DNA from 4 places in the Streptomyces sp. NBC_00209 genome. Region 1 is predicted to be linked to each of the others. Evidence: riboswitches for the same ligand, from Rfam matches in the RefSeq annotation. Region 1 holds a riboswitch; each other region holds the start of a gene.
The links. Region 1 has a riboswitch for thiamine pyrophosphate ahead of OG867_RS01320 (purine-cytosine permease family protein). Riboswitches for the same ligand answer to the same signal wherever they lie in the genome.
Positions count from the first base shown of each region.

Region 1 (7,865 bases):
CGCTGATCCGGGCGCAGCGGCTGACCGGGGTCGCGGCCTTCGCGGGGGCCGACAACTGGCGGGTGCTGTACCGCTCGGTGACCCCGCAGGGCAAGGCGGTGGCCGTCTCGGGCACGGTCGCGATCCCGCACGGGCGGCCCCCGGCCGGTGGCCGGCCGGTGCTTTCCTGGCTGCACGGTACGACGGGGGTGGCGGACGCCTGCGCTCCGTCGCGGGACACCGCGAACGGCCCGGCGCACGACTACCTCCAGGCGATGCAGGACACCGTGGCCCCCTGGGTGGCGCGGGGGTACGCGGTGACCCGGACCGATTACCAGGGCCTGGGGACGGACGGCACGCACAGCTACCTCGTGGGCGAGGCGGAGGCGCGGGCGGCCGCTGACCTGACCCGTGCCGCGCACCAGCTCTCCGGGCACCTCAGCGACGAGTGGGTGGCGTACGGCCACTCGGAGGGCGGGCACGCGGCCGTCTTCGCCGCCGACCTCGCCAACCGCTGGACGCCGGAACTGCGGCTGCTCGGGGCGGCCGCACTGGCGCCGGGTTCGCAGCTCAGCGCGGCCGTGCCGGCGCTGCGCGAGCAGCCGCTCGCCGGGGTGAGCGACTTCTTCCCGCTGATCGTCCGTGGCGCGCAGACCGTACGCTCCATGCCCGACCAGGACATCTTCACGCCGAAGGCCCTGGCGGTGGCCGGTGACGCGGACCGTAGGTGCAGCGCCCAGCTCCGCGCTCCGGACTCCTGGGGCTCGTTGAAGAGCGACGAGATCTTCCGCAAGGGCGCCGATCTCACCGCCCTCGACCAGGTGCTCGCCGACAACGAGCCGGGTCTGCTGTCCCCGCGCGTCCCCGTGCTGCTCGCCCAGGGCGGCAAGGACGCGGTCATCCAGCCCGCCTGGACCGCCGCCCTGGACAAGCAGCTGCGGGCGAACGGCGTCCACGTCACCTCGTACACCTACCCCGAAGCCGACCACCGCGGCGTCCTGTCGGCGTCCCTGCCCGACGTCACCCGCTGGATCGACCACCTCTTCGGACGGCCGGGGAAGGGCCACCCGCGCACGCGGCCGTAACCCCCCGCACCGACCCCAACAACCCCTGGAGCGGCGGAAACGTGGCATCGCGTGCACAGATTCCTGGCCCCCCGCGCAGAACTTCGCGGGGGGCCGGAACGGCTCGCCGGCCGGTGTGACAGGCAGGCCCGATTCCGCGCCGCGCCACGCGGTTCAGAGGCCGCGGAGCTGTCACCTACCCGGTCGATGGTGTCCCTCGCGCCGCGTCGGTCCGGGGGAGGAGACGACGCGTGGCGGTCAAGCAGTTGGCGGCCGTGGCCGGCGCATCCGCAGCGGGGCGTACACCGCGAGCGCCACGAGGAACGCCACCCCGTACGCCAGGTCCGCCCCGTGCAACGCCTCGGCCACCGGCCCCACGTACAGCCCGGTGCTCATGAACGGCACCGCCGCCGCGAAGGCCACGGCGAACGCGGCGAGCGCCGGCCACCACGGGCGCGGCCGGGCGTGCTCGGCCGCGAGGTCGACGGGGGCGCCCCGCCGGGCCCGGGCGCGGACCAGCCAGTCCACGGACACGATCGCCACGAAGCCGGGGATCCAGTAGCCGACGAGCAGCAGCACGTTCTGGAAGCGGGCGGTCGTGTCCGCCGCGTGCATCCACAGCACCAGCGGGAACCCCAGGGCGGCGGCGAGCGCCGCGGCCACCGGACGCGGCAGCCGTACCCCCATGGTCTGCAACGCGAGCGAACCGCTGTAGTCGTTCATCGCGTTGCTGCACAGTGCGGCCAGCGCCACCGCGAGCAGCCCGAACGCCCCGAGCGCGCCCCCGCCGAGCAGCGAGTCGATGCCGCGCGCGGTCTGGTCCGTGAAGACCGACGCACCCCACAGCCCGATCGTCTGGACCGCCACGAAGGAGGCGCTGATCCCGCCCAGCGTGCACCAGAACATGCGCGGCCGGGACGTCTCGCGCGGCAGGTAGCGGCTGAAGTCGCTCGCGTACGGCGCCCAGGACAGCGCCAGGCTCAGGGCGATGGTGCAGGTCAGGACGAACGCCCCGGCCCGGTCCGCGCCGTGCACGGCCGGAGCGGTCACCGGGTCCACCCCGTTCAGGAGCTTCGCGGCGAGCACGGCGAAGGCGGCGGCCAGGGCGAACGTCATCACGGTCTGGAGCCGGTGGATCACCTCGTAACCCAGCACCCCGAGCGCACCCTGCGCGGCCATCATGACCAGCACCCCCAGCCAGAACGGCCAGCCGCACAGCTGTGCCAGCGCGTCCCCGCCGAACAGACCGATCAGGGCGTCCCAGGCGATGGACGACAGCCATTGCAGGGCGCCCGGCAGCACGACGCCCGGTCCGAACGCCAGCCGGGCGAGCGGCAGTTGCCCGGACCCGGTGCGGCTGCCCCAGGTGCCCAGATACGCGGTCGGCGCGGCGCCGACGAGGGTGCCGAGCACGACGGCGGTGAGCGCGGTCGCGAAGTCCAGGCCGAGCGCGATGCCGACGGTGCCGGTGAAGACGCCGGTCATGGTCAGGTTGGGCGCGAACCAGACGGTGAACAGCCGGCCCGCCCGGCCGTAGCGGCGGTCCTCGGGGACCGGGGCTATCCCGTTCGCCTCGATGCGCAGATCGCCGGGGGCGGTGGGCATCCGCCCGCCGAAAGCGGCGCGCTCGTCCTGGGCATACGGCAACGACATGAAGACATCCCTCCGCCAGTGCTAACTGGTTCAGGTTCGACGGGTGTGATCTCAGCCCCGTGCGGGGCACCCCGTGTCCGGTGTGGCGGCCAGAATAGCGCCGGCCCGCCCGATGTCGTCGCGAGGGTCAGCTGAAGAGCTTCTTCACGAACGCGTGGAGATTGCCGACCGTGCGCGCGATCTGCTCCTCCGTGGTCAGGCTCTCCTTGAAGCGGGCCCCGGAGTCCACCGTCTTCTTCCCGCGCACATACAGCGAGCAGGCCAGGTCGGTGCACATGTACAGGCCGACGGAATTGCCGTCACGCCCGGCGGGACCGGTCTTGCGGGCGGTCATCAGGGAGACCCCGCTGCCCGGGTGCGTGGTCAGGCAGAGCGAGCACATGCTCCGGTGCAGGAAGCCGCGCTGCTGCGACGGGAAGCGCAACGAGATCCCGGCGGGCCTGCCCTCGTGTTCGGTGACGATGTAGCTGCGTCCCGGCGCGGACAGGTTGCGCCAGCCGAGGAAGTCGAGGTCGTCCCACGGCAGTTCCTCGAAATCGCGGGGGAGCGGCAGGCGCTTGGCTTCCCCCTTGGAGCAATTCACGAACGATGAGCGGATGTCCTGCTCGGTCAGGGCCTTCATACCCACGAAGCTAACTCTGCCTATGGCCCCTAGGCAAACGATTAATTTGCTTAGGGGCTCACCTGGGGCTTCTCGGTCGCGAGGGGGAGCCGGTGAACGGGCTGATGCGGGATGCCGAGGTCCGGGCGCCAGGTCGCGAGGATCTGCGCCGACGGGTCGAAGAGCGGCGACGGGAGCGCGTCGAGCGGCGTCCACTCCCAGGTGCTGATCAGATGCGGCTCGGTCACCCGCGCCGCGCCGGTGTCCACGCGCACCAGGGCGGCCATCGTCACGCGGTTGATGCCGCCGAGGGCGTCGTGCAGCATCGCGAAGACGGTGACCCGGTCCTCGGGGACCGTCAGCCCGGTCTCCTCGCGCAGCTCCCGCACGGCGGCCGCCGCGACGGACTCCGGTACCGGGTCGACCTTGCCGCCGGGCAGCTCCCAGGTGCCGCTGTGGTGCCGGCCGAGCAGGATCCGGCCCTGCGCGTCCTGCACGATCACCCCGACCCCCAGCGCCGCCTGGGCCTTGGGCGGCCGGGTGTTACGGGAAGGGGCGAGGGGGTCCTCGGTGGCCATGCTGCTCCTCTGAAGGGGCGGGGCGGTGGGCGTTGAGGAGCTTACGGGGATGCCGTGTCCGCCGCCGCGCTCACACCGCCAGCCGCAGCGAGGTCTCGGAGACGCCGAGCCGTACGCTCTGCCCCCACGTCAGCTCCAGCGCGTCCGCCTCCATCCCGTCGCCGAACACCACCACCCGGTCCGACTCCACGGTCAGCCGCAGCCCCTGCCCGGGCCCCAGCTCGCCCGCGACGAACGAGGTGCCGGTCGACGGCGAGGGCCACGCCTCCCGGACGAACCAGAGCAGCCGGGGATCGGCGGGTCCGGGCAGCGGGAGGGGGCTGCGACGCTCCTGCCAGAGCGAGCGCAGCCAGCCGGTCGCCCCGGTGCCGGTGCCGACCAGGACGCCGGAGGACGCCTGCGGCTCGGCGGGGGAGTCCGCGGTGTCGGGCCCGAGCCGGTAACGGGCCGTCTGGTGGCCGGGCGGGCCCAGGTAGACCTCGTTCAGGGCGAGCAGCCGCTGCGTGTCGTCGGCCACCGCCTCCACCATCGTCAGCGCGTCGGCCCGCCCGGCCGGCACCACGGACGCCCGCATCAGCGCCGCCGCGTCGGCCGGCCGGTGGCGCACCAGGACGCCGGGGTTGCGGCCCGGATCGGTGTCGATGCCGATGACCGGCTGGCCGGCGAGGTACTTCGCGGCGTTGGCGACCAGGCCGTCCTGCCCGACGACCACCACCACGTCCTCCGGCGCGAACAGGAACCGGTCCAGGTCGGCCCGCTCCACCCGGCAGTGCCGCCAGGTGAGCGGAACGGCCGCTGCCACATCCGCCAGGGCCTGCCGGGTCCGCTCGTGCCACCGGGCCACCTCCTCGATGGACCGGCCCCGCGCGGCCAGGAGGAACGCGGCCTGGCCGTGCGTGCCGTGGCGGGCGAGAAGCTCCTCGTACTCCGTGGTGCGGTGGACGAGGACCGCCCGCGGGGCCAGGCTCACGCCCCGGCCTCCGGCCGGCCCAGCTTGCTGAGCAGGCCCGTGAGCACGTCCGGCGACAGGGTGAGGCTGTCGATGTGCGGCAGGTTCTCGGCGAGCCGGGTGGCCGCCAGCGCGTGCAGCGTCGCGGCCTCCACCTCGCCGTGCGCCCGCAGCCAGGCCGCCTGCGCCTCGGCGCGCGCCGCGCCCACCTGCCGGGCCGCCTCCGCCTCGGCCCCCGCGAGCCGCACCGTGCGGGCGGCCTCCGCCTCGGCGCGCACCCCGTCGGCGGCGGCGCTCTCCTCGGCCTCCCGGCGGGCGTTGGTGCCGCGCTGCTCGACCAGCTGCTCCTCGCGCCGGGCCAGCTCGATCTGGCTGGCGAGCTCGTTCTCGGCGATGGTCCGCTCGCGCTCGACGGCCACGGCGCGCCGCTCGTACGTGGCCCGGTCGGCCTCCTGCTGGATCTGCTCGCGGGCGGGGGTGCGCAGGGCGCGCTCCACCTCGGCCTCGGGGCGGATGGCGACGACGCGGACGGCGACCACGTCGATGCCGGTGGCGGGGAGCCTCGGCTCGGCGGCGAGACCGGCCGCCACCCGCTCGCGGACGGCGGCGACCCCGTCGACCAGGGCACCGGCCAGCGGGGTGCGGGCCAGCACGTCGAGGGTGTGCTGCTGGGCGGTCTCGGTGAGCAGGGTGGCGATCTGTTCGAGGGGGGCGCCGCGCCAGGCGCCGGTGTCCGGGTCGATGGAGAAGTCGAGGCGGGCGGCCGCCTCGGCGGGGTCGCTGATCCGGTAGGTGACGGTGGCCTGGACCGTGACGTCCTGGAAGTCGGCGGTGCGCGCGTGGAACGCCATGGCCAGCTCGCGGTCGTTGACCGGCACCTCGGAGAGCGCGGCGCTCAGCGACCGGTACCAGAAGCTCAGTCCGGCCCCGTCGTGGGTCAGCTTGCCGCGCTTGTGGTGGCGGATGTGCGCGGTGGGCGCCGAGCGGAGATGGCGCCGGCCGAAGCGGCGGGTGATGTCGGCCATGGGGACCCCCTGAAGTCGTTTTCGTCATGACGACGATAAGCGGAATCCCGCCTTATCGTCAAGAGGACGAATAAGGGAGGTTCCGAGTACGCGAACGGCCGGTGACTTCAGGGAAGTCACCGGCCGGCCGGGTGCGCGCCGCCCCCGTCCCCACGGTGCGGCGCGAGCGGGCCGCCGTCATCCGCTCGGACGACGGCCCACGTCTGTCAGGACCCGGACGCCGGGGCGTCCAGGCCGAGTGCGGGAAGGACCGCGGCCTCCACGAAGCGGACGAGGTAGGTCTCGTCCGCGTGGGTGCCTGCCAGCATCGGGCGGGCCCGCATCACGCCGAGCAGCTGCGCGGAGACGAACTCCGCCGCCCGGTTGTCCGGCGCCACCTCGCCGCGCTCCACTCCGCGTCGTACGAGCGCGTCGACCGCGGCCATCTCCGGCAGGATCAGCGACTCGCGCAGCGCGCACAGCAGCTCCGGGCTCTGCAGCGCCGCATGGCTCAGCGCCAGCATCAGAGGCGTGTCGCGGCCCGCGCCCTCGCCGATCGCCCGCGCCGCCTCCAGCAGGTCACCCGCCAGCGAACCGGTGTCGATCTTCCGCAGGGCGCCGCGCCGGGTGCCGTGCAGGGCGGCCACCACCAGCTCGGGCTTCGAGCCCCACTGGCGGTAGAGCGTGGACTTGCCGCAACGGGACCGGGCGGCGACCCCCTCCATCGTCAGCGACTCGTAGCCGTTCTCCCTCAGCATGTCGAGCACGGCGGTGTAGAGCTCCTGCGCCCGCTCCGGCGTGATCTTCGAGCGGCGCTGCGCGGGGGTCTGCTCCTGCTCGGTCCGCTGCGGCGACATGTGTCTTCCCTCTCTGCGACTCTGCGACGAGGTCCATCGATACGCCAGTGTACCGATACGCGTGTGTACCGATACGCCGCCGTATCGGTACACTGGCGTATCGATACGGGCGGACGTCCGCCGAAGCGCATCAGCAGAGGGGCACCGGGTGAAGTACACCGGCACCACGCCCGCCGATCGGAAGCCGGACACGTTCGCCCGCCCGCCCCTGGTCCGCGAGCTTCTTCTCGTCGTCGGGCTCTTCCTGATCTACAAGCTCGGCCGCCGGGCCGCGAACGGCCATGTGGACGAGGCGTTCCGCAACGCGGGCCACGTCTGGGACGTCGAGCGCGCCGTGCACCTGCCCGGCGAGGGCGCGGTCCAGGGCCTGCTGCTGCACAACGAGACGCTGATCCATCTGGCGAACACCTACTACGCGACCGTGCACTTCCCGGCCACGCTGCTCTTCCTGGTCTGGCTCTACTGGCGCAGCCCCCGCCACTACGTCTGGGCGCGCCGCGTCCTCGCCGCGCTCACCGGCGCCGCGCTCGCCCTGCACCTGCTCTTCCCGCTCGCCCCGCCGCGCCTGCTCGCCGCCACCCACCTCGTGGACACCGGCCAGGTGTACGGGCCTTCGGTGTACGGGGCCCAGCCGGCCACGGACTCCATGGCCAACCAGTTCGCCGCGATGCCCTCGCTGCACTTCGGCTGGGCCGTCATGGTCGGCGTCGGCCTGGTCGTCGCCACTCGTTCCCGGTGGCGCGGGCTGTGGCTGCTGCATCCGGCGATCACCCTGTTCGTCATCGTCGGAACCGCCAATCACTACTGGCTCGACTCGATCGTGGTGGCCGCGCTGCTCGCCGTCTCGCTCGCCGCGCTCCGCCTCCCGCGCGCCGAGCCGGTCCGCCCGCCGCAGCCGTGGCCGTCCGTCGTACGGCAGCGGGAGCACGCCGCCGTGTACGCCGCCTCCGGGGCGCACCGGTGAACGCCACCCTGGCCGCCGTCGCCCTCTCCCTCGTCTCCGCCGCCGCCTACGCCGCCGCGGCGGTCGCCCAGGCCCGGCTGGCCGGCCGCACCGCGCCCGGCACCGGCACGCTCCGGCTCCTCGGGCGCGGCGCCTGGTGGTGCGCGGTCGGCCTGAACGCGGGCGGCGCCCTGCTGCACGTGGCCGCCCTGAAGTACGGCCCGCTCACCCTGGTCC
Region 1 covers NZ_CP108121.1:269,610-277,474, reverse strand. The annotation lists gene OG867_RS01325 (alpha/beta hydrolase family protein) at 1-1,064, shown strand, start outside; gene OG867_RS01320 (purine-cytosine permease family protein) at 1,302-2,696, opposite strand; TPP riboswitch at 2,687-2,780, opposite strand; gene OG867_RS01315 (FBP domain-containing protein) at 2,824-3,318, opposite strand; gene OG867_RS01310 (NUDIX hydrolase) at 3,369-3,875, opposite strand; gene OG867_RS01305 (hypothetical protein) at 3,946-4,845, opposite strand; gene OG867_RS01300 (SPFH domain-containing protein) at 4,842-5,849, opposite strand; gene OG867_RS01295 (TetR/AcrR family transcriptional regulator) at 6,056-6,685, opposite strand; gene OG867_RS01290 (phosphatase PAP2 family protein) at 6,834-7,649, shown strand; gene OG867_RS01285 (hypothetical protein) at 7,646-7,865, shown strand, end outside.

Region 2 (7,865 bases), 5.1 Mb from region 1:
CCTCCAGCTTCACCCAGTCCGTGCCCAGCGCCTCACGGGCCAGCCGGGCGGTGAGCACGGCCTCCCCGGCGGTGTAGCAGCCGGCGGTGTTCGGCAGCACCCGGATGGACAGCTTCCGCAGTACGGAGAGCACCGAGCCCTGCACGGTCGGGTCGAGGCGGCGCATCGCGACGGTGGTCAGCTCGGTGCCGGACGCGATCAGAGACCGCTCCAGCACGTCCAGGCTGGGCGCCCCGCCCGTGCCCATGATCAGCCGGGAGGCGAAGTCGCTGCCGCCGAGGGTGAGCAGATCGTCGGACATCGTCAGCCTCCCTGGACCGCGGTCAGGACCTCGACCCGGTCGCCGTCGGCGAGCGCGGCGGCGGGCCACTGGCCACGCGGCACCACGGTCTCGTTGAGTGCGGCGGCCACCCCCGCCGTCGCGTCGGTCAGCGTCGCGACCAGGGCGTCCAGGGTGGTGCCCGGCGCGACGGCGGCCGGGGCGCCGTTCACGGACACGGTGAGCGGGGTGGGCTCGGTCATGCGGGCTGCTCCTGGGGTGCGGGGACCGGGGCGAACCGGCCGGGGGAGAAGGGGCGGACCGCCTCGGGCGGCTCGCCGCCGGCCAGCAGCGACGCCATGGCGTCCCCGGTGACGGGGGTGAGCAGCACGCCGTTGCGGCCGTGGCCGGTGGCGAGGTGGAGGCCGGGCAGCGCGGTGCGGCCGAGCAGCGGGGCGTTGTCGGGCGACGCGGGGCGCAGGCCGGCGCGGGTCTCGGTGAGCGGCAGCTCGGTGATGCCGGGCACCAGCTCGTGGGCGTCGCGCAGCAGCTCGTAGACCCCGCCCGCGGTGACGGTGGTGTCCCAGCCCATCTCCTCGGTGGTGGCGCCGACGACCAGCTCACCGTTCTCGCGCGGTACGAGGTAGACGTGGCTGCCCCGGACCACCGCGCGCACGGTGCGCGAGAGGAAGGGGGCGTACGCCGGGGGCACGGTGAGGCGCAGCACCTGGCCCTTGACCGGGCGCACCGGCGGCAGGACGTGGGCGGGGACCCCGGCGAGCCGGCCGCTGAGGCTGCCCCCGGCGAGCACGACCTGATCGGCGGCCACCTCCGTACCGTTGTCGAGCACGGCCCCCACGGCCCGGTCCGCGACCACGGAGAGCCGGTCGGCGCGGTGGCGGTGGAAGACCACTCCGGCCCGTTCGCACGCGGTGAGCAGCGCGGCGGCGAGGCGGCGCGGGTCGACCTGGTGGTCGCCGTCCACCCGGAGGCCGCCGCGCACGCCCGGGGCGAGCATCGGTTCCAGGCGGCGGCACTCGCGCCCGGTCAGCCACTCCGACTCCAGGCCCGAGCGGCGTTGCAGCTCGTGGAGCTCGCGCAGATGGGCGCGGTCGTCCGCGTCGAGCGCGACGGCCAGGGTGCCGCAGGCGCGGAAGCCGATGTCCTGCCCGCTCGCCTCCTCCAGCTCGGCCGTGAACGACGGATAGCGCCGGGCCGAGGCGAGGTTGAGCCCGAGCAGTGTCTCCTCGCCGTAGTGCAGTTCGGTGACGGCGGCCAGCATCCCGGCCGCGACCCGGGCCGCTCCGCCGCCCGGCTCGGGGTCGGCGAGCGCGACGGTCAGACCGCGCCGCGTGGCCCGCCAGGCGGTCACCAGGCCGATGACGCCGCCCCCGATGACGAGGACGTCGGACCCTTCGGTGGGATGGGTGCGCATGGGTGTCCAGCCCCTCCCTTCGCCGGCATGACCCGGATCAGGTTCGTACGGTCGGAGGCCGCCAGCCTCCCTCTCAGCCCGGTGCGCCCGGGCTCCCGCGTGTCTTACGGTGGCCAGCCTAACGACCTCACCCGGCGGACCGGATAGGGGGCGCTCTTCCTGATGGATCGTCAGCTACGTAGGGTGGACAGGTGAGCGAGCAGCAGCGGGCAGAGCGGACGGAACGCCGGGTCGTCGTCGCGGGCGCGGGCATGGCGGGCGTGCAGACCGCCGTCGCCCTGCGGGAACAGGGCTTCACCGGCCCCGTCACGCTGATCGGCGCCGAACCCCACCAACCCTACGACCGGCCCCCGCTGTCCAAGGCGGTGCTGCTCGGCAAGGCCGAGGAGTCCGCCTTCGACATCGACTTCGAGGGGCTGGACATCGCCCTGCGCCTGGGCTGCGAGGTCACCGGAGTCCGCGCCGGAGACCACGAACTCGACACCTCCGAGGGCCCGGTCCCCTACGACGTCCTGGTCCTCGCCACCGGCGCCGAACCCGTCGCCCTGCCCGGCTCCGCCGGGGTCCCCGGCGTCCACCTGCTGCGCACCCTGGACGACGCGGCCCGGCTGCGCCCCGTCCTCGAAGCCGGGCACCCCGTCGTGGTCGTCGGCGCCGGCTGGATCGGCGCCGAGTTCGCCACCGCCGCCCGTGCCGCCGGCTGCGAGGTCACCGTCGTGGAGGCCGCGGACCGACCCCTGGCCGGTGCCCTGCCCGCCGAGGTCGCCGCCCCGATGACCGCCTGGTACGAGGAGAGCGGCGCCCGGCTCCTCACCGGCGCCCGGGTCGCCCGCGTCGAGCCCGGCACGGTGGTCCTCGCCGACGGGCGCACCCTCCCGGCCGGCGCGGTCGTCGTCGGCATCGGCGCCCGCCCCGCCACCGGCTGGCTCGCCGGCTCCGGCATCGCGCTCGGGCCCGAGGGCTCGGTGACCGCCGACGCGGCGCTGCGCACCTCGCTGCCGGATGTGTACGCGGTCGGCGACTGCGCCTCCTTCCCCTCGGCCCGCTACGGCACCCGCCTGGTCGTCCACCACTGGGACAACGCCCTCCAGGGGCCCAGGACCGCCGCCGCGCACATCGCGACGGAGGGCGCCGGCATCCCGCCGTACGACCCCGTGCCCTACTTCTGGTCCGAGCAGTTCGGCCGGTTCGTGCAGTACGCCGGACACCACGCGGACGCGGACACCCTGCTGTGGCGCGGCGACCCGGCCGGGCCCGCCTGGTCGGTGTGCTGGCTGCGCGACGGCGACCTGGTCGCGGTGCTCGCGGTGAGCCGCCCGCGCGACCTGGCCCAGGGGCGCCGGCTCGTCGAGGCGAGGGCCCGGATCGACGCGGACCGGGCCGCAGACCCCTCCGTACCGCTCAAGTCGGCGGTCCTGCCCTAGGTGTTCTGTCCGAGGAGGTTGTGGACGGGTGAGCCATATCTCGGCTGAGGGATCTTGAACGGGTGAGGGCCTTCCGGGTTCGGTGTGGATTGCGACATCTGCACCGACCAGAAAGGCCCTCGTGCCCCACCGTAATGCACCCCTGACCGAGACCGGCCGCCTGCGTCTGGCCCACTGCGTCGTCGAGGACGGCTGGCCCCTGCGGCGGGCGGCCGAGCGCTTCCAGGTCTCACCCACCACCGCCCAACGATGGGCGAGCCGCTACCGGGACCTCGGCGAGGCCGGCATGACCGACCGCTCCTCCCGCCCCCACCACAGCCCACGACGGACCCCGACCCGCACCGAACGCCGGATCATCAAGGTCCGACTCCTGCGCCGGTGGGGACCGGCCCGCATCGCCCACCTGCTGGGCCTGGTCCCCTCCACCGTCCACCGCGTGCTGGTCCGCTTCGGCCTGGCCCGCCTCACCCACCTCGACCGCGCCACCGGACACGTCATACGCCGCTACGAACGCGACCGCCCCGGCGAACTCGTACACGTCGACATCAAGAAGCTCGGCAACATCCCCGACGGCGGAGGCCACAAGGCCCTGGGCCGCCAGGCCGGCCGCAAGACCCGCTCGAACGCCGGCTACAGCTACATCCACACCGCCGTCGACGACCACTCCCGCCTCGCCTACAGCGAGATCCTCACCGACGAGAAGAAGGAAACCGCCACCGCCTTCTGGACCCGCGCCCACGCCTACTTCACCAGCGCAGGCATCACCGTCGAACGCGTCCTGACCGACAACGGCTCCTGCTACAAGTCCCACACCTGGCGCGACACGCTCGCAGCGGCCGGGATCGCCCACAAACGCACCCGCCCCTACCGCCCCCAGACCAACGGCAAGGTCGAACGCCTCAACCGCACCCTGCTCGACGAATGGGCCTACGCACGCCCCTACCGATCAGAACAAGAACGCCGCGACGCGTTCCCACAATGGCTCCACACCTACAATCACCACCGCGGACACACCGCGCTCAAGGGCCAACCACCCGCCAGCCGCGTCCCTAACCTCACGGGTCAGTACACCTAGGGCCTGAAGAGCCGAGTCCGGGTTTCGGCTGTCAGTCCGGGATGGCAGGCTTGTCCCGTGACCGAGATTGACGCAAAGACCGATGCACTCGTCCCCGCCTGGCTCCACCTGCCCGACATCGCGGAAATGCTCGATGTCGAGGTGACGCGTGTGCGGCAGCTGGTCAAGGAGGGCCAGCTCATCGCCGTACGCCGTGGGGAGAACCGGACGCTTCAGGTGCCCGCCGCCTTCATCGACGGCGACAAGGTGGTAAAGGGCCTCTCCGGGACCCTGACGCTCCTGAGGGACGACGGCTACTCCGACGAGGAGATGCTCGAATGGCTCTTCACCACCGACCCGTCCCTGCCGGGCACGCCCGCGCAGGCACTGAGTGAGAATCGCGGCACGGAGGTGAAGCGCCGCGCCCAGGCGCTCGCCGTCTGACCGGCCGGGCAGCGGGCCGCATCGCCCGAGCGGGCGGCCCGCTGCCCCGCGCCGTACCCTGATCCGCCGTCACCGTCTTCCCCGGGGGGGAACCGCACCATGTCCACGCCGAGGCCGTATCCGGAAAGTCCCGTCTGGTCCGCAACGCCTGGCACGCCGCTGTCCGACGCCCGGCTCTACCTGTGCACGGACGCGCGCAGGCGCCAGGGCGACCTGCCCGACTTCCTCGACGCGGTCCTCGCCGGCGGCGTGGACATCGTCCAGCTCCGCGACAAGGGCATGGAGGCGGGCGAGGAGCTCGACCACCTCGCGGTCCTCGCGGACGCCTGCAAGCGTCACGGCAAGCTCCTCGCCGTCAACGACCGGGCGGACGTGGCTCACGCCATCGGCGCCGACGTGCTGCACCTGGGCCAGGGCGACCTGCCCGTGCCCGCCGCCCGCGCGATCATCGGCGCCGAGCCGGTCATCGGCCGCTCCACGCACGCCGAGGCCGAGGTCGACGCCGCCGTCACCGAGCCCGGCGTGGACTACTTCTGCACCGGCCCCTGCTGGCCAACCCCCACCAAGCCCGGCCGCCACGCCCCCGGCCTGGACCTCGTGCGGTACGCCGCCTCGCTCGCCCCGGCCCGCCCCTGGTTCGCCATCGGGGGCATCGACGCGGACAACCTCGACCAGGTGCTGGACGCCGGGGCCCGCCGGATCGTCGTCGTACGGGCCCTGACGGAGGCGTCCGACCCGGGTGCCGCCGCCGCCGAGCTGGCGCGACGGGTCCGCGAGCGCGCCGGAGCCTGACGGGGACGGCCGCTTCCGAAGCGGCTGCCCGGGCCGAGCCCGGGCCGGTCCTGGGACGAATCTGTCCGAAGGATGGACAAGAACCAGTCAATTCCGGCAAATGACTCTGCTTGGGTTGGGGGCCCGCCCCGCCCTGGTTAACCTGCCCATATGGCCCTTGGCACACCTTCCACCAGGACAGATCACGCGCGCACCGTGCGTGAGATGCTCGCGACCGGCAAGACCTCGTACTCGTTCGAGTTCTGGGCGCCCAAGACCGAGAAGGGCGAGCGCAACCTGTGGAACGCGCTGCGCCGGGTCGAGGCCGTCGCCCCGAGCTTCGTCTCGGTGACGTACGGAGCCGGCGGCTCCACCCGCACCGGCACGGTGAAGGCCACCCAGGACATCGCCGCCGAGTCCACGCTCACCCCGGTCGCGCACCTCACGGCGGTCAACCACTCGATCGCCGAGCTGCGCAACATGGTCGGCCAGTACGCGGACGCCGGCATCCGGAACATCCTCGCCGTGCGCGGAGACCCGCCGGGCGACCCGATGGGCCCCTGGGTCGAGCACCCGCAGGGCGTGAAGTACGCGGCGGACCTGGTCCGGCTGATCAAGGAGGCCGGCGACTTCTGCGTGGGCGTCGCGGCGTTCCCCGAGCGGCACCCGCGCTCCGACGACTGGGACACCGACGTCCGCCACTTCGTGGACAAGTGCCGCGCGGGCGCCGACTACGCGATCACGCAGATGTTCTTCGACCCCGCGGCATATCTCCGGATGCGTGACAGGGTGGTCGCGGCGGGTTGCGAAACCCCGGTCATCCCCGAGGTCCTGCCGGTCACCAACGTCCGGCAGTTGGAGCGGCTTTCCCAGCTCAGCGACGCGGCGCTGCCCGACGACCTGAAAGAGCGCATCCTCGCCGCCAAGGACGACGCCGCCGCTGTACGCTCCATTGGCATCGACTTCGCAACGCGGTTCAGCGCGAAGCTGCTCTCCGAGGGCGTGCCCGGACTGCACTTCATCACGCTGAACAACTCGACTGCGACGCTCGAGATCTACGAGAATCTCGGACTGCACAAGCAGTCGTGACCGGCCGTACCCGCCACCATCCGGGGCGGTGGCCGTAGAAGGGGGCGGGCATGGGCTGGACGGTCCTCTACATCGCGTTCGGTGTCGTCGCGCTGTGGCTGCTCGGCGAAGTGCTGCTGCAGTACAAGGCGCGGCTGCGCTGGCGCCTCCTCGCCTTCACCGGCTTCCTCGGTGTGGTGATCGGCGTCCTGGTGCCGTCCGTACCCGTCATCGCCCTCGGCGCGGTCGCCTTCGCCACCGGCCAGACCTACGTCACGCTCTCGTTCCGCAAGGGCTTCTCCACCGGCTGGGCGATAGGGGGCAAGCCCGGGGAGAGCCGCCGCCGGCGCGGTGCGGCCGCACGCAAGCCCACCCTGGAGGTCTCGGACCTGGAGGTGGAGTACGAGGGTGGCGCCCCCGACGCCCCGGCCGCCCCGCCGTCCGCCCCTGGCCCCGCAGCCGTCTACGCGACCGAGCCGATGCCCGAGGACACCGGGCAGTACGGCATCTACACCGAACCCGCGCCGCCCCGCCCGGCCCAGGAGCCCCAGGCCGCGCAGGGCCACGAGGCGTACGACCCCTACGGGTACCCGGCCCACCAGCCCCAGGGTCAGGACACCTACGCCGGAGCCGGGCAGTACGACTACGGCACCGATCAGCAGAGCTACGCCGCCTACTCCGACCCGTACATCGGCACCACCGCGAGCACCCCGCAGTACGGCACGTACGACGGCTACGGGAACTACGACGGCTACGGCGGCCAGCAGCAGTACGCCGACCCGTACGCGCAGGCCGACGGCTACGGATCGGAGACCCCGCCGGGCGGCGTCTGGGTGCCGCAGCAGCGCGAGGGCGAGCAGTACCCGCAGCAGCCCGCCGCCCAGCCCGCCCCGTACCCGAACGGCTACGACACCGGCTACAACGAGCAGTACCGCTACTGAGGTGCCCGGCTCACCGCGAGCCGCGGAAGTCCTCCCCCTCCACCACGGTCCCCGCGACCAGCGCCCCGGACATGCCCGCGTGCGCCAGTCCGCCGCCCGGATGCGACCAGCCGCCGGCCAGCAACAGGCCCGGCAGCCGGGTCCGGTTGGCGGCGTGCAGGAAGGCGCCCCCGGCACCGCCCAGCGCAGGCGGCGGCACGGCACCGCCCTCGGCACCCGTGTCCGCGGCGGTCTCGGCGGGCGTCCGCACCCGCGTCCGCAGCACCCGCTCCCGCAGGCCCGGCACCGCCGCGCCCGCCACCCCGGTCAGCGTCTCCGCGAACCGGGCCCGCAGCGCCTCGTCCGTCCAGTCCACCGGGCCGTGCGGGGCCACCGTCGCCACCAGCGTCACCGCCTCGTGCTCCGCGTCGGGGCGGGTCGACGGATCGTCGGGGCGCAGCACCGTCACCGTCGGGTGCGCGGCGATCCG
Region 2 covers NZ_CP108121.1:5,376,756-5,384,620, forward strand. The annotation lists gene OG867_RS24410 (thiazole synthase) at 1-301, opposite strand, end outside; gene thiS (sulfur carrier protein ThiS) at 304-522, opposite strand; gene thiO (glycine oxidase ThiO) at 519-1,694, opposite strand; TPP riboswitch at 1,692-1,803, opposite strand; gene OG867_RS24425 (NAD(P)/FAD-dependent oxidoreductase) at 1,886-3,118, shown strand; gene OG867_RS24430 (IS481 family transposase) at 3,240-4,193, shown strand; gene OG867_RS24435 (Rv2175c family DNA-binding protein) at 4,251-4,616, shown strand; gene thiE (thiamine phosphate synthase) at 4,716-5,408, shown strand; gene metF (methylenetetrahydrofolate reductase [NAD(P)H]) at 5,559-6,476, shown strand; gene OG867_RS24450 (hypothetical protein) at 6,527-7,396, shown strand; gene OG867_RS24455 (phytoene desaturase family protein) at 7,407-7,865, opposite strand, start outside.
Region 2: it holds a riboswitch for thiamine pyrophosphate, as region 1 does, so the genes downstream of both, thiO (glycine oxidase ThiO) here and OG867_RS01320 (purine-cytosine permease family protein) in region 1, are expected to answer to the same signal.

Region 3 (7,865 bases), 1.3 Mb from region 1:
CCTGGTCGTCGTCTCGCTCTTCTTCGTCAAGGCCGTCTTCGTCGGCGTCATCGTGCTCGCCGTCGTGGTCGGCCTCTGGGAGCTCACCTCCCGGCTGGAGGAGCGCAAGGGCATCAAGGCGCCCCTCGTGCCGCTCGCCGTCGGCGGCGCCGCCATGGTGATCGCCGGATACGCGCGCGAGGCCGAGGGCGCCTGGATCGCCATGGCCCTGACCGCCCTGGCGGTGCTCGTGTGGCGGATGGCGCAGCCGCCCGAGGACTACCTCAGGGACGTCACGGCGGGCATCTTCGCCGCGTTCTACGTGCCCTTCCTGGCCACCTTCGTCGCCATGCTCCTGAAAGCCGACGACGGCCCGCAGCGGGTGCTGACCTTCCTGCTGCTGACCGTGGTCAGCGACACGGGGGCGTACGCGGTCGGCTGGCGGTTCGGCAAGCACAAGCTGGCTCCGCGCATCAGCCCCGGCAAGACCCGCGAGGGCCTGTTCGGAGCGGTCACCTTCGCCATGGTGGCCGGTGCGCTGTGCATGCAGTTCCTGATCGATGACGGTTCCTGGTGGCAGGGGCTGCTGCTGGGCCTCGCGGTCGCGGCCAGCGCCACCCTGGGCGACCTGGGCGAGTCCATGATCAAGCGGGACCTCGGGATCAAGGACATGGGCACGCTGCTGCCCGGCCACGGCGGGATCATGGACCGGCTGGACTCCCTGCTGCCGACCGCCCCGGTGGTCTGGCTGCTGCTCGTGCTGTTCGTCGGCTCCGGCTGAGACCGGCGTCCGCACATGGCTGAGGGGCCACCGCTCGCGAGCGGTGGCCCCTCAGCCATGTGGCGTCAGCCCTGTTCGCGCAGCGCCACCCGCATGTCGCGGTAGAGGGCCACCGCCCGGCGGCGCATCCACAGGATCCAGGCACAGAACACCGCCACGAAGGCGGCGAAGAGCAGGGCGTACCCGAGGGAGCCACGGGTGGCGCCCAGGACGAGCAGACCGATGGCGACCAGGCCCATGGCGCCCAGCCAGTACGGCAGCCACCGCTTGCCCCGCTCGATCCGGCCCAGCTGGTCGTCGACGAGTCGCCGCAGCACGGCCCGCTCCTGCGGGTCGCGCGGCACCTCGTGGTGGCGGATCTTCCGCAGGAGCCCGGCGACGGCGCTCGGGGAGGCGCCCGTGACCCGGCTCGTCCGCCTCCGCTGGAGGACCAGGGCCACCATCACGACGACGGTGTAGACGGCGCCCTGGACCAGCCACATGGCCGGATGCTCGTCGTGGCGTAACAGTGCGTTCAGACCCACGCCGAGTCCGAAGACCACCACGCCCTGCCCGATCAGGCTGTCGTTGAACCAGTGTTTGACGGTGTGCACGGCACCTACCTCCTGCGCGGCGGCTACGAACTCCCTGTGGTGTTCCGGTTACCCCGTGAGCCGTCCCTCACCGCGACGCACCGGGGTACCTCCGCGCGTCTGCGACACTGGAGGAACCATGCCTAAGCCCGGAGAACTCACTTTCGTCGCGCCCCGCGGAGCCAAGAAGCCGCCGCGGCACCTCGCCGACCTCACGCCCGCCGAGCGCAGGGAGGCCGTCGCCGCGGTCGGCGAGAAGCCGTTCCGCGCCCAGCAGCTCTCGCAGCACTACTTCGCGCGGTACGCGCACGACCCGGCCGAGTGGACCAACATCCCGGCCGGATCGCGGGACAAGCTCGCCGAGGCGATGTTCCCCGACCTGATGTCCGTCGTCCGGCACGTCAGCTGCGACGACGACACCACCCGTAAGACCCTCTGGAAGCTGCACGACGGGACGCTGGTCGAGTCCGTCCTGATGCGCTACCCGGAGCGGGTCACGATGTGCATCTCCTCGCAGGCCGGCTGCGGGATGAACTGCCCGTTCTGCGCGACCGGGCAGGCCGGTCTCGACCGGAACCTCTCCACCGCGGAGATCGTCCACCAGATCGTGGACGGCATGCGGGCCCTGCGCGACGGTGAGGTCCCCGGCGGCCCCGCCCGGCTGTCCAACATCGTGTTCATGGGCATGGGCGAGCCGCTGGCCAACTACAACCGCGTCGTCGGCGCGATCCGCCGGCTGACCGACCCGGAGCCCGACGGCCTCGGCCTCTCGCAGCGCGGGATCACCGTGTCCACCGTCGGCCTGGTGCCCGCGATGCTGCGGTTCGCCGACGAGGGGTTCAAGTGCCGCCTCGCGGTCTCGCTGCACGCCCCGGACGACGAGCTGCGCGACACCCTCGTGCCGGTGAACACCCGGTGGAAGGTGCGCGAGGTGCTGGACGCCGCGTGGGAGTACGCGGAGAAGTCGGGCCGCCGCATCTCCATCGAGTACGCCCTGATCCGCGACATCAACGACCAGGCGTGGCGCGGAGACCTGCTGGGCCGCCTCCTCAAGGGCAAGCGGGTCCACGTCAACCTCATCCCGCTCAACCCGACGCCCGGCTCCAAGTGGACCGCCTCGCGGCCCGAGGACGAGCGGGCGTTCGTGGAGGCCATCGCGAACCACGGCGTGCCGGTCACCGTCCGGGACACCCGGGGCCAGGAGATCGACGGCGCCTGCGGGCAGCTGGCGGCCTCCGAGCGCTGAGGCGGGCGACCGTCGGTGCCCGGGGTCACGGCCGAAAACGGCCGTGTAGCCTGGGGCCGAAATCAACTGCATATTCCGACAGGGGAGCGCCACAGCGCTGAGAGTGCGGCACCAAGGACAGGTTGGCCGCAGACCCTCTGAACCTCGCCCGGGTCATTCCGGGTAGGAAGTTCGGACCATACTCAAGCTGTTGCGCCCTGCCCGCTTCCGGCTCCGCGCCGGTGTGCGGGCAGGGCCGCGTCTCTTCCTGGTCACTCCAGGAGGAATCACACATGAGCACCACCCAGAAGGCCGCGGTGGCGGCCGTCGCCGCCGCGCTCGGCGTCACCGCGCTGGCCGGCTGCGGAAGTTCCGACGACTCGGCGTCCGGTTCCGGTTCGACCAAGGGCTCCGGTTCCAAGACCGTCACCCTGGTCAGCCACGACTCCTTCAACGCCTCCAAGGACGTGCTGAAGGAGTTCACCCGGGAGACCGGCTACACCGTCAAGGTCCTCAAGAGCGGGGACGCGGGCGCCGCCCTGAACCAGGAGATCCTGACCAAGGGTTCCCCGCGCGGCGACGTGTTCTTCGGCGTCGACAACACCCTGCTCTCGCGCGCCCTCGACAACGGCCTGTTCACGCCGTACGAGGCCAAGGGCCTGGACCGGGTCCCGGCCGATGTCCAGCTGGACGCGGACAAGCACCGGGTCACCCCGGTCGACACCGGCGACATCTGCGTCAACTACGACAAGAAGTACTTCGCCGACAAGAAGCTCGCGCCGCCGAAGACCTTCGCCGACCTGGCGAAGCCCGCGTACAAGGACCTGCTCGTCACCGAGAACGCCGCGACCTCCTCGCCCGGCCTCGGCTTCCTCCTCGGCACCGTCGGCACCTTCGGCGAGGACGGCTACCAGGACTACTGGAAGAAGCTGAAGGACAACGGCGTCAAGGTCGTGGACGGCTGGGAGCAGGCGTACAACGAGGAGTTCTCCGGCTCGGCCGGCGGCAGGAAGGCCAAGGCCGACCGCCCGCTCGTCGTCAGCTACGCCTCCAGCCCGCCCGTCGAGGTGCTGTACGCGGACCCGCGGCCGAAGACCGCGCCGACCGGGGTCGCCACCGGGACGTGCTTCCGCCAGATCGAGTTCGCGGGTCTGCTGGACGGCGCGAAGAACGAGGCGGGCGGCAAGGCCCTGCTGGACTTCCTGATCGGGAAGAAGTTCCAGGAGGACATGCCGCTCACCATGTTCGTCAGCCCGGTCGCGAAGGACGCGAAGGTGCCCGGGCTCTTCACCGAGTTCGGTGCCACCGCGGAGAAGCCGGCGACCGTCGCCCCGGACGCCATCGCCAAGAACCGTGAGCAGTGGGTCCAGTCATGGTCCTCGCTCGTAGTGAAGTAGCGAAGACTCCCGTACGCGGACCGGGCGCGCGCGGGAGGTCGGCACGCGCCCGGGCCCGGCGCGGGACCGCGGTGCGGCTCGGCCTGATGGCCGTGCCCGTCGCGTTCTTCGCCGTGTTCTTCGCCTACCCGGTCGCCGCGATCGTGGGCCGGGGGCTCAAGGCGGACGGCGTCTGGCAGTTCGGCCGGTTCGGCGAGGTGCTGACCCGGCCGGAGATCCGGGACGTCCTGTGGTTCACGCTGTGGCAGGCGCTCGCCTCGACCGCGCTGACCCTGCTGATCGCGCTGCCCGGCGCGTATGTCTTCGCCCGGTTCGACTTCCCCGGCAAGCAGGTGCTGCGGGCCGTGGTCACGGTGCCGTTCGTGCTGCCGACCGTCGTCGTGGGCACCGCGTTCCTCGCGCTGCTCGGACGCGGTGGGCTGCTGGACGAGCTGTGGGGCGTACGGCTCGACACCACGGTGTGGGCGATCCTGCTGGCGCACGTCTTCTTCAACTACGCGGTCGTCGTGCGGACCGTCGGCGGGCTCTGGGCGCAGCTCGACCCGCGCCAGGAGGAGGCCGCCCGGGTGCTGGGGGCGAGCCGGTTCACCGCGTGGCGGCGCGTCACGCTGCCCGCGCTCGCCCCAGCCGTGGCCGCCGCCGCGCTGATGGTCTTCCTCTTCACCTTCACCTCCTTCGGGGTCGTACAGATCCTCGGAGGTCCCGGCTTCTCCACGCTGGAGGTGGAGATCTACCGGCAGACCGCGCAGCTGCTCGCCCTGCCCACGGCCGCCGTGCTGACGCTCGTGCAGTTCGCCGCCGTCGGCGCGATCCTCGCCGTGCACGCCTGGACCGTACGCCGCAGGGAGCGCGCGCTGAAGCTGGTCGACCCGGCCATGACCGCGCGCAAGCCGCAGGGGGCCGGGCAGTGGACGCTGCTCGCCGGGGTCCTGCTGAGCGTGCTGGTGCTGGTCCTGCTGCCGCTCGCGGTGCTGGTGGAACGCTCGCTGGGCGGCTCCGGGTTCGCCTACTACCGCGCGCTGACCTCGGCGGACGCCAACAGCGGTACGTTCCTGGTGGCGCCGGTCGAGGCCATCGGGAACTCCCTGCGCTACGCCCTCGTCGCGACCCTGATCGCCCTTGTCGTCGGGGGGCTCGCAGCCGCCGCGCTCACCCGGCGGGCGGGCCGGCTGGTCCGGGGCTTCGACGCGCTGCTGATGCTGCCGCTCGGGGTCTCCGCGGTCACCGTCGGCTTCGGCTTCCTGATCACCCTGGACAAGCCGCCGCTGGACCTCCGTACCTCCTGGATTTTGGTGCCGCTCGCCCAGGCGCTGGTCGGGGTGCCCTTCGTCGTACGGACCATGCTGCCGGTGCTCCGAGCTGTGGACGCGCGGCTGCGCGAGGCGGCGGCGGTGCTCGGGGCCTCGCCGCTGCGGGCCTGGCGCGAGGTGGACTTCCCGCTCGTACGGCGGGCGCTGCTGGTCGCCGCCGGGTTCGCGTTCGCCGTGTCGCTGGGGGAGTTCGGCGCGACCGTGTTCATCGCGCGGCCCGACAACCCGACGCTGCCGGTGGCCGTGGCGCGGCTGCTCGGCCGGTCCGGGGACCTCAACTACGGCCAGGCCATGGCCCTCAGCACCGTCCTGATGCTCGTGTGCGCGGTGTCGCTGCTGCTGCTCGAACGCATCCGCACCGACCGATCCGGGGAGTTCTGAAAGATGCTGACGCTCGAATCGGCCACCGTCCGCTTCGGTGACCGGGCCGCGCTCGACGGGGTCGATCTGGAGGTCGCCGACCACGAGACCGTCTGCGTCCTCGGGCCGAGCGGCAGCGGCAAGTCCACCCTGCTGCGCCTGGTCGCCGGGCTCCAGGAGCCGGACGGCGGCCGGGTCCTGCTCGACGGCACCGACCAGGACGGCATCCCGGTCCACCGGCGCGGCCTCGGCCTGATGTTCCAGGACCACCAGCTCTTCCCGCACCGGGACGTCGGCGCCAACGTCGCCTTCGGCCTGCGGATGCACGGGGCCGGACGGGGCGAACAGGACCGCCGCGTCGCCGAACTCCTCGACCTCGTGGGCCTCCCCGGCGCCGAACGCCGCGCCGTCGCCGCGCTCTCCGGCGGCGAGCAGCAGCGCGTCGCCCTGGCCCGGGCCCTCGCCCCCAGCCCCAGGCTGCTGATGCTCGACGAGCCCCTGGGCCAGCTGGACCGCAGCCTGCGCGAACGGCTCGTCGTGGAGCTGCGCGCCCTCTTCGGCCGCCTCGGCACCACCGTGCTCGCCGTCACCCACGACCAGGGCGAGGCGTTCGCGCTGGCCGACCGGGTCGTCGTGATGCGCGAGGGCCGCGTCGCCCAGGTGGGCACCCCGCTGGAGGTGTGGCAGCGCCCCGCCTCCGCCTTCGTGGCCCGGTTCCTGGGCTTCGACAACGTGGTCGAGGCGACCGTCGAGGGCGAGGCGGCGGACACGGACTGGGGCGAGGTGCCGGTGCCGGCGGGGTCACCGCAGGGCGCGTGCGACCTGCTGGTGCGGCCGGCCGGGGTACGGATCGGCGGGCCGGAGAAGGGGCTGCGCTGCGTCGTGGGCGCGCGCACCTTCCGGGGCAGCCATGTCGCCGTGACCCTGCACCCGGAGCACGGCCCGGCGCTGGAGGCCGAGTGCTCGCTGCGCGGGACACCGGAGGAGGGTGCGCGGGTGGGCGTCACCTTCGACGCGTCCGAGTGCGTGGTGCTGCCCGCGCTGTTCTGACCGGGCCGCGCGCCCTCAGGCGGGCCGGCGTAGCGCGTCGACCAGCGCGCGGGGGTCGTCGGCGTGGAAGCGGATCGTGTGGGCCCCCTCCGGAGCGCCGAGCGGGCGGGTGAAGGGCAGCGGCCGGTTCAGCTCCAGGGTCACCGAGGTCTGGCTGCCCACGATCAGGTCGAGGACCCCGTCGTCGGAGACGGTGATCAGGCGGCCCTCCGGGTAGCGCCGGTCGACCCGGGCCGAGGCGACCGCGTCGCGCGGCACGACGAGGTCGAACAGGGCTCCGTAACGTATCCGCAGAGAGCCGTCGGGGTGCACGACGTGCGGCCGGGTGACGCAGGCGGCGTGCAGGGCCAGCACCAGGACAAGGCCGTACAGGTCGAGCACCAGGAACACCCGGTGGACCACCGGCCACGGGATGAGGAGGGCCAGGCCCACCGTCTCGACGGCCATCACGAAGAGCAGCCCGTACATCATCGCGGTCTGCGGTCCGGTGTACGCGACGGCGAGGTCCCCGGGGCGCACACCGTGCGTCCGGCGCCGGATCCACCGCCCCAGGGAGGCGACGGCGCGCAACTCGTGGAGGACCAGACGGCGGACCGCCACCGGCACCGCCTGCTCCACGGCGGCCCGCCGCGCCGCCCGGGGGTCCGCGCCGCCCGCGCGTGCCGCGACGTACAGCGAGCGCAGCACCCGGGCCTCCAGGAGCAGTACGGCGAGCACCAGCGCCTCGGCGCCCGCCATGGCCCACCCGGGCGGCCGGACCCCGGCCAGCAGGCAGACCGCCAGGGCCAGTTCCCCGGACAGCACGGCGGCTGCGGCGACCCGTGCCCTTCGTACGCCGCTCATCCCCGGCCCCTCGCGATGAAGGCGTCCATGAGCCGGCCCACGACCTCCGCCTGCGCGGGGGCGTACTCGGCGAGCATCGCCTCCTTGAACCCGGTAACGACCACCCCGTCCTCGGGAATCGCGGCGAACAGTTCCTCGGGGACGGCCGCCATGAGGTCGGCCGCCAGCGGGGCGATCCGCGGATCGTCGGCCGGGGCCTCGGCGAGCGCGTCCAGGCGCTCGTACAGTTCGATGACCGCGGGGTCCGTGACCAGCGTTTCGAACAACGCGAAAATCTCCTGGGCCCCGGTGCCGGGTGCGTCCATCAGCGTGAGGTAATCGCGGTCCTTGGCCGCGCTCGGCGAATCG
Region 3 covers NZ_CP108121.1:1,617,593-1,625,457, reverse strand. The annotation lists gene OG867_RS06975 (phosphatidate cytidylyltransferase) at 1-760, shown strand, start outside; gene OG867_RS06970 (hypothetical protein) at 826-1,353, opposite strand; gene rlmN (23S rRNA (adenine(2503)-C(2))-methyltransferase RlmN) at 1,472-2,578, shown strand; TPP riboswitch at 2,649-2,765, shown strand; gene OG867_RS06960 (thiamine ABC transporter substrate binding subunit) at 2,851-3,954, shown strand; gene OG867_RS06955 (ABC transporter permease) at 4,041-5,645, shown strand; gene OG867_RS06950 (ABC transporter ATP-binding protein) at 5,649-6,674, shown strand; gene OG867_RS06945 (hypothetical protein) at 6,690-7,517, opposite strand; gene OG867_RS06940 (MerR family transcriptional regulator) at 7,514-7,865, opposite strand, start outside.
Region 3: it holds a riboswitch for thiamine pyrophosphate, as region 1 does, so the genes downstream of both, OG867_RS06960 (thiamine ABC transporter substrate binding subunit) here and OG867_RS01320 (purine-cytosine permease family protein) in region 1, are expected to answer to the same signal.

Region 4 (7,865 bases), 3.2 Mb from region 1:
CGCTCGGCACCCGGTCGAGGAATCGTTCCAGCTCGGCCCGGCGCACGACGGTGCCGGTCGGGTTGTTCGGGTTGCAGACGAAGATCAGCCGCGTCCGGTCGGTGATCGCGTCCGCCATCGCGTCCAGGTCGTGCACATCACCGTCGGTCAGCGGCACCTTGACCGAGGTCGCGCCGCTGACCTGCGTGATGATCGGGTACGCCTCGAAGGAGCGCCAGGCGTAGATCACCTCGTCGCCCGGGCCCGAGGTGGCCTGGAGCAGCTGCTGGGCCACGCCGACCGAACCGGTACCCGTGGCCAGGTGCGACACGGGCACACCGAAACGGTCGGCCAGCTCGTTCATCAGGCCGGTGCAGGCCATGTCCGGATAACGGTTGAAGTGCTCAGCGGCTGCGAGCGCGCTCTCCATCACGCCGGGCAGCGGCGGATACGGGTTCTCGTTGGAGGACAGCTTGAAAGCGGCGGGTCCGTCCGCCGATGCCGGTTTGCCCGGAACATAGGCGGGAACGCCGTCCAGTTCGGCGCGCAGCTTGGGGCTCGTCTCGCTCACCGCAGGTCCTCCTCGACCATCCGTACACATCAATACTGCTCACCTTATGAGGATTGGGCGCCACTGCGAACGGGTGGGCAGCGGATTCGTCCGGTGAACCCCGGAATGAGGGGGAGCGCGACCGGAGGTGGCGCGCGCCGGTGGCTCACTCCGTGGCGCGCGTCCCTCGAAAAGGTGAGTTGAGACCTCCCCGAGACCTTGCCCCCTCGGCAGGTCCATCCGGCCGGATGCGTGACACATGACGGTAGACCCGACCAACAGCCTTGCTTCATAAGCCGATTGCCGCCTTATGACCTTGCAGAAACGTGCCTGTCAACGCGTGAATATGCGACCGGACCAATGCCCCGCCCGACCCCTACTATCGGCTCGCCATGACAGCAGCAGGGAAGCACCAGGTGAGCCGGACGGAGACCCCCCGGCGCGGCGGCAGGCAGGGACGTGCCGGAATCCGGGATGTGGCCGCCGCGGCCGGCGTCTCCATCACGACCGTCTCCGACGCGCTCAACGGCAAGGGCAGGCTCCCGGACGCCACCCGCCGCCATGTCCGCGAGGTCGCAGAGCGCCTGGGCTATCGCCCTTCCGCAGCGGCCCGCACGCTCCGTACCGGCAAGTCCGGCCTCATCGGCCTGACCGTGACGACGTACGGGGATGAACCTTTCACCTTCACCGAGTTCGCGTACTTCGCGGAAATGGCGAGAGCGGCCACCTCAGCGGCCCTCGCCCGCGGCTACGCCCTGGTCATCCTGCCGGCGACCTCGCGCCACGACGTCTGGTCCAACGTGGCGCTCGACGGCACCGTCGTCATCGATCCGTCCGACCAGGACCCGGTCGTCTCCGAGCTGGTCCGCCAGGGGCTGCCCGTCGTCTCCGACGGCCGCCCCGCCGGATCGCTGCCCGTGACCGCCTGGGTGGACAACGACCACCGGGCCGCCGTGCTCGACCTCCTCGACCATCTCGCCGCCGCCGGGGCCCGCCGTATCGGACTGCTCACCGGCACCACCACCGACACGTACACCCGGCTCTCCACCACCGCCTACCTGCACTGGTGCGAGCGCGTGGGACAGGATCCGGTCTACGAGTCCTATCCCGCCCATGACCCGTGCGCGGGGGCGGTGGCCGCCGACCGGCTGCTGGCCCGTCCGGACCGGCCCGACGCCGTCTACGGGCTCTTCGACCCCAACGGCACGGACCTGCTGGCGGCCGCACGCCGCTACGGCCTGCGCGTCCCCGAGGACCTGCTGCTCGTCTGCTGCAGCGAATCCACGGTGTACGCGACGACCGAGCCGCCCATCACGACGCTCTCGCTGAAGCCGCGGAGGATCGGCACGGCAGTCGTCCAACTGCTCATCGACGCCATCGAGGGAGTGGACCAGGACGGTCCGGTGGAACGGGTGGTGCCGACGGAGCTCATCGTCCGGACGTCCTCGCAACGCCGCCCGCCCCGCACCACGGTCAGTGCGCCGCGCTCCCCGGCAGGGGACTGATCATCCCAATTAGGACCAATCGACCGACGAACCTGGCATGCGGAAGGATTCACCACCCCTGGTGCGTCCCAGAGCACGATCTGCATTCCTATGATGGGCGCACGACACCGCGGACCAACCCGACCAGCAGGGCCCGTCAGGTGTACGGCGGCGCGACGGTGGTGTGGAGGGGTCGATGACACAGGGGGCCGGTCAGGAACCCGCGGTGCGGACGGCGACGTTGCGCGACTTCCGCGTACCGCCCTATGCGCAGTCCCCCGCGCCACCCGCGTCGCCGCCCTCGGGGAACGCCTTCCCCGAGGGCGAAACGCCGGAGGGGTACACCCCGACGGCGCGCGACCTTCCCGTCATCAGCGTCGACCAACCCGCCCAGGTGCAGCCCGTGCCCGAACCGCGCCCCTCCGCCGACCCGGGCCTCGGCCCCCTGTACGTGGTCGGTGACGTCCACGGCTACCTGGACGAGCTGCTCGCCGCCCTCGCGGAACAGGGCCTGATCGACTCCGAAGGCCGCTGGGCGGCGGGCAACGCGCGCCTCTGGTTCCTCGGCGACTTCACGGACCGGGGCCCCGACGGCATCGGCGTCATCGACCTCGTCATGCGGCTCTCCGCCGAGGCCGCGGCCGCCGGCGGCTACTGCAAGGCCCTGATGGGCAACCACGAACTGCTGCTCATCGGCGCCAAGCGGTTCGGCGACACCCCGGTGAACTCCGGCGCGGGAACGGCCACCTTCCAGGCCGCCTGGCTGCTCAACGGTGGGCAGAAGACGGACATGGAGCGCCTTCAGGACGTCCACCTCCAGTGGATGTCCCGGCTCGACGCCGTCGTCGAGGAGGACGGGCACCTCCTGATGCACTCGGACACGACGGCGTACCTCGACTACGGCTCCACCATCGAGGACGTCAACGACACGGTCCACGCCATCCTCACGCGTAACGACGCCGACGAGTGCTGGGACCTGTTCCGCAAGCTCACCAAGCGGTTCGCCTTCCGCGACGACTCGGGCGCTCAGGCCGTCCAGGAGCTGATGGCGGCCTACGGCGGCCGGCGCGTCGTCCATGGTCACAGCCCCATCCCGTACCTGACCGGCGAGGTCGGCTCCGAGGACGGCGAGGACGGCGCCGGGCCGCAGGTCGACGGGCCGCATGTGTACGCGGACGGGCTCGCCATCGCCATGGACGGCGGGGTGACCATGGCCGGAAAGCTACTGGTCGTCCAACTCCCCCTGCATGACTGACGCCCCGCGGGGAAGACGCATCCCGAGCTGACCACGCCGAGTACTGGGGCTATTTCCGGAAACCCTCTGTCACCCCGTGCTGTGCGCGCTCTACCATCGGCCTATCAGTAGCAGGCTCTCCTCCGTTTCCGCCCAAACTGCCCGGACCCAGCGGGCACACAGGCCCGACGGAGCATCGGGGGATGCAGATGAACAGCGCTCCGCACCTGCTGACCGAGGACCGGCCCGAGTACGAACGGCTCCTCGACGACGCACTGCGTCACGCACACGAACGACCGGAACTGGCCGCCGTCGGTGAACGCCTCAGCGCCGCCCAGCTGCGCACCATGGCGCTGGCGGCCGTCGCCCTGATCACCGTCACGGCCGCCGCCGAGTACGAGCAGTACGTGAAGGCCCGTGACGAAGCACGCACCACCGACCGGGACACGGCTTCCGGCACGGCTTCGGACGGCCTCGGTCAGTCGGGCGCCGGCCTAGGAGCGGTCGTCACCGTTTTGGCGCCGATGCTGGCGGGTACGGCGGCGGCCATATTCCTGCTGGTCGGCTACCTCCTGAAGATGCTGGAGCCACCACCGGCCTTCGCCGGTCCCATGGTGGACGCGGGCTGGTTCTTCGCCGCCGTCACAGCCGCCGCCATCTTCGTCGCCGCCATCGGCCTGCTCATCGCAGCCCTGCGCAACGGCTCGACGTCCCTGCCGGCCCGGGAAGCCCGCGAGCAACTGCCCGACGACGTGGCCCTCGCCAAGGACGTCTGGCGGCAGGCGCTGCTGGAGCGGGGCATCGTGCCCTTCCTGCGCGACGCGCTCACCGAGCCCGCCGGTCCTGCGGTCCCGGCCCCGCACCGCCCCACGGGCCGCCTTCCCAAGATCGGCTACAGCAGGCCCGACTTCGCCGGGCCGGACGAGGGCCCGGCGGCGGCGCCCCGCCCCACGTACAGCAGCCCGGACTTCACCAGCCCCGACTTCGGCGGTCCCGAGCACGAACTGGACTGACCGCCACGGCCCCGGCGGAAGGCGCCGGAGCCGTGCGCGGCCGGTCCCGTGCCAGGTCAGTCGGACAACGGCAGATAGACCCGGTTCCCGCCCGCAGCGAACTCACGCGACTTGCCGAGCATCCCCTCGGCGATCTCCTCGGCCGTCGCCTCCGCGCCGTTCGCGCCGCCGAACTGCTCGGTGATGCTGTGGCTGATCTTCATCGAACAGAACTTCGGACCGCACATCGAGCAGAAGTGCGCCGTCTTCGCGGGCTCGGCCGGCAGCGTCTCGTCGTGGAACTCCCGCGCCGTGTCCGGGTCGAGCGCCAGGTTGAACTGGTCCTCCCAGCGGAATTCGAACCGGGCGTCCGACAGCGCGTCGTCCCATTCCTGCGCCCCCGGATGCCCCTTGGCCAGGTCGGCGGCATGGGCCGCGATCTTGTACGTGATGACCCCGGTCTTCACATCGTCCCGGTTCGGCAGCCCCAGGTGCTCCTTGGGCGTCACGTAACAGAGCATCGCCGTCCCCCACCAGGCGATCATCGCGGCGCCGATGCCCGAGGTGATGTGGTCGTACGCCGGCGCGATGTCGGTGGTCAGCGGGCCGAGCGTGTAGAACGGCGCCTCCTCGCAGATCTCCTGCTGAAGGTCGATGTTCTCCTTGATCTTGTGCATCGGGACGTGCCCCGGGCCCTCGATCATGGTCTGCACGCCGAAGCGCTTGGCGACCGCGTTCAGTTCGCCGAGCGTGCGCAGTTCAGCGAACTGGGCCTCGTCGTTGGCGTCCGCGATCGACCCGGGGCGCAGCCCGTCGCCCAGTGAGTACGTCACGTCGTACGCGGCGAGGATCTCGCAGAGCTCCTCGAAGTGCTCGTACAGGAACGACTCCTTGTGGTGCGCCAGGCACCACGCCGCCATGATCGAGCCGCCCCGGGAGACGATGCCCGTCTTGCGCCGGGCGGTCAGCGGCACGTACGGCAGGCGTACGCCGGCGTGCACCGTCATGTAGTCCACGCCCTGCTCGGCCTGCTCGACGACGGTGTCCTTGTAGATCTCCCAGGTCAGTTCCTCCGCCCGTCCGTCGACCTTCTCAAGGGCCTGGTAAAGGGGGACGGTTCCGATCGGCACGGGTGAATTGCGAAGAACCCACTCACGGGTGGTGTGGATGTTGCGGCCGGTGGAAAGGTCCATGACCGTGTCCGCGCCCCACCGGGTCGCCCACGTCATCTTGTCCACCTCCTCCTCGATGGAGGACGTCACCGCGGAGTTGCCGATGTTGGCATTGACCTTCACCAGGAACCGCTTTCCGATGATCATCGGCTCGGTCTCCGGGTGGTTGACGTTGACGGGCAGCACCGCGCGGCCGGCCGCGATCTCCTCGCGCACCACCTCCGCCGGCACGTTCTCGCGGACCGCGACGTACTCCATCTCCGGGGTGATCTCGCCCCTGCGGGCGTACGCGAGCTGGGTGACGGGGCGGCCGTCCCGGCTCCGCCGCGGGCGGCGCGGCCGACCGGGGAACACCGCGTCCAGATTGCGCAGCCCACCCCGCGGCGAGGTGTGCTTGAGCCCGTCGTCCTCCGGGCGGGCGGGGCGGCCCGCGTACTCCTCGGTGTCGCTGCGGGCGATGATCCAGTTCTCCCGGAGCGGTGCGAGGCCGCGCCGGACGTCGGTCTCGGCCGCGGGGTCGGTGTACGGCCCGGACGTGTCGTACAGCGTCATGTCCTTGCCGTTGGTCAGGCGCACCTGGCGGACCGGCACCCGGATGTCGGGGCGCGGCCCCTGGACGTATCCCTTGTGCCAGCCGATGGACTTCCCGGCCTCGTCGCCCTGATTGGAGGCAGGCGTGCGTGTGTCCGATGTGGTCATGAGACCTACTCCCTACGCCGGCATTACCCGGTAACAGGTTCGGCGGTCGGCGCAGCGTCTCCCGTACGGTCGTACGGCGGTCAGCGCCCTCTCAGCCCGGTGCTCCGAGCTCCCGCGTGTGCAAAGGTGCCACCACGCTAGCCCTCGGACGGGCGAGCTGAACAGAGGGCCCCGTCCTTCTTGCGATGATCGGCCGGTGACGCCCCCTCATCGCGACTCAGAACCGCAGGGCCATCAGCACGCGCACACGCACAGCCATGGCCCGGCCGCACCCGTCTCCACCCATCTGCGCAAGGTGATCGCCGCCGTGCTGATCCCCTTCGCGACCGCCGTACTCGTCGGTCTCGTGGTGCTCTGGCCGAATGGTGCGCCGGCGCACGAACGGACCGGCGTCGGTTTCGACCGGCAGACCCAGCAGGGAAAGGTGGTGAGCGTCGTCGAGGTCGACTGCAAGGACGTGAACGCCGCCCAGCTTCCCGTCAGCGGCGAGACCCAACCCCCCGAGGGCCGGTCGGCTTCCGGCGGACTCTGCGAGAAGGCCACCGTCGAGGTCACCACCGGCCCCGACTCGGGGCGCCGGTTCGTCGAAGTCGTGCAGCCGGACGCGCCGAGGCAACTGCGGGAGGGCCAGGGGGTGGTGGTGGCGTACGCCCCCGACGCGCCCCATGACCTCCAGTACTCCGTGACGGACGTGAACCGGAAGTTCCCGCTGATACTGCTGGCCGGGATCTTCGCCCTCGCGGTGGTGCTCGTGGGCAGGATGCGCGGGGTCATGGCCCTGGTGGCGCTCGCCCTGTCGTTCGCCGTACTGACCCTGTTCATCCTTCCGGCGATACTTCAGGGCTCGAATCCGCTGCTGGTGGCGGTCGTCGGGGCCGGAGCGATCATGCTGATCGCGCTCTACATCTGCCACGGGTTGACCGCCCGCACCTCCGTCGCCGTCATCGGCACCCTGATCTCACTGGTCCTGATCGGGCTGCTGGGCTCGCTCTTCATCGGCTGGGCGAGCCTGAGCGGGAACACCGACGACAACACCGGCCTCATCCACGGCCTGTATCCGCACATCGACATGAGCGGACTGCTGCTGGCCGGCGTCATCATCGGCTCCCTGGGAGTGCTTGACGACGTCACGGTCACCCAGACCTCGGCGGTCTGGGAGCTGCGCCAGGCGAACCCCACCATGAGTGCGAATCAGCTCTACCGGGCAGGGATCAGAATCGGCCGCGATCACATCGCCTCCGTGGTCAACACCCTGGTGCTCGCCTATGCGGGCGCCGCGCTGCCCCTCCTGCTGCTGTTCACGGTCGCGCAGAGCAGTGTGGGGACGGTCGCCAACAGCGAGCTGGTGGCGGAGGAGATCGTGCGCACCCTCGTGGGCTCGATCGGACTGGTCGCCTCCGTGCCGGTGACGACAGCGCTCGCGGCGCTGGTCGTCTCCGCGGACCGCACGGGGGTCGGCGCGGAAGCCGGGGCTTCGGCACCCGTGCGGAGCGGCAGGGGCCGGCGACGGCGGGCGAGGTCGTGACCTGAACACACAGCGTGATTCACCCGATCGGCAGGTGTCGTGTTCGAGTGCCAAGACGGCTCCCGGGCCGTGGACCGCTTCAGCCCGCGTTCTGCTCTTCGGCCAGAATGCGCCCCAGCGCCTCCTCCAAGTTGCCGTCGAAGTCACCCAGCGTGCACTCCTGCCCGAGCGGCACCAGCTTGTCCGTACGGTCGAGGAAGGCGACAAGAGGTGCCGTGCCCGCCCGGAAG
Region 4 covers NZ_CP108121.1:3,463,700-3,471,564, forward strand. The annotation lists gene hisC (histidinol-phosphate transaminase) at 1-550, opposite strand, end outside; gene OG867_RS15605 (LacI family DNA-binding transcriptional regulator) at 922-2,034, shown strand; gene OG867_RS15610 (metallophosphoesterase) at 2,210-3,268, shown strand; gene OG867_RS15615 (hypothetical protein) at 3,451-4,260, shown strand; gene thiC (phosphomethylpyrimidine synthase ThiC) at 4,317-6,110, opposite strand; TPP riboswitch at 6,103-6,236, opposite strand; gene OG867_RS15625 (YibE/F family protein) at 6,307-7,635, shown strand; gene OG867_RS15630 (SsgA family sporulation/cell division regulator) at 7,715-7,865, opposite strand, start outside.
Region 4: it holds a riboswitch for thiamine pyrophosphate, as region 1 does, so the genes downstream of both, thiC (phosphomethylpyrimidine synthase ThiC) here and OG867_RS01320 (purine-cytosine permease family protein) in region 1, are expected to answer to the same signal.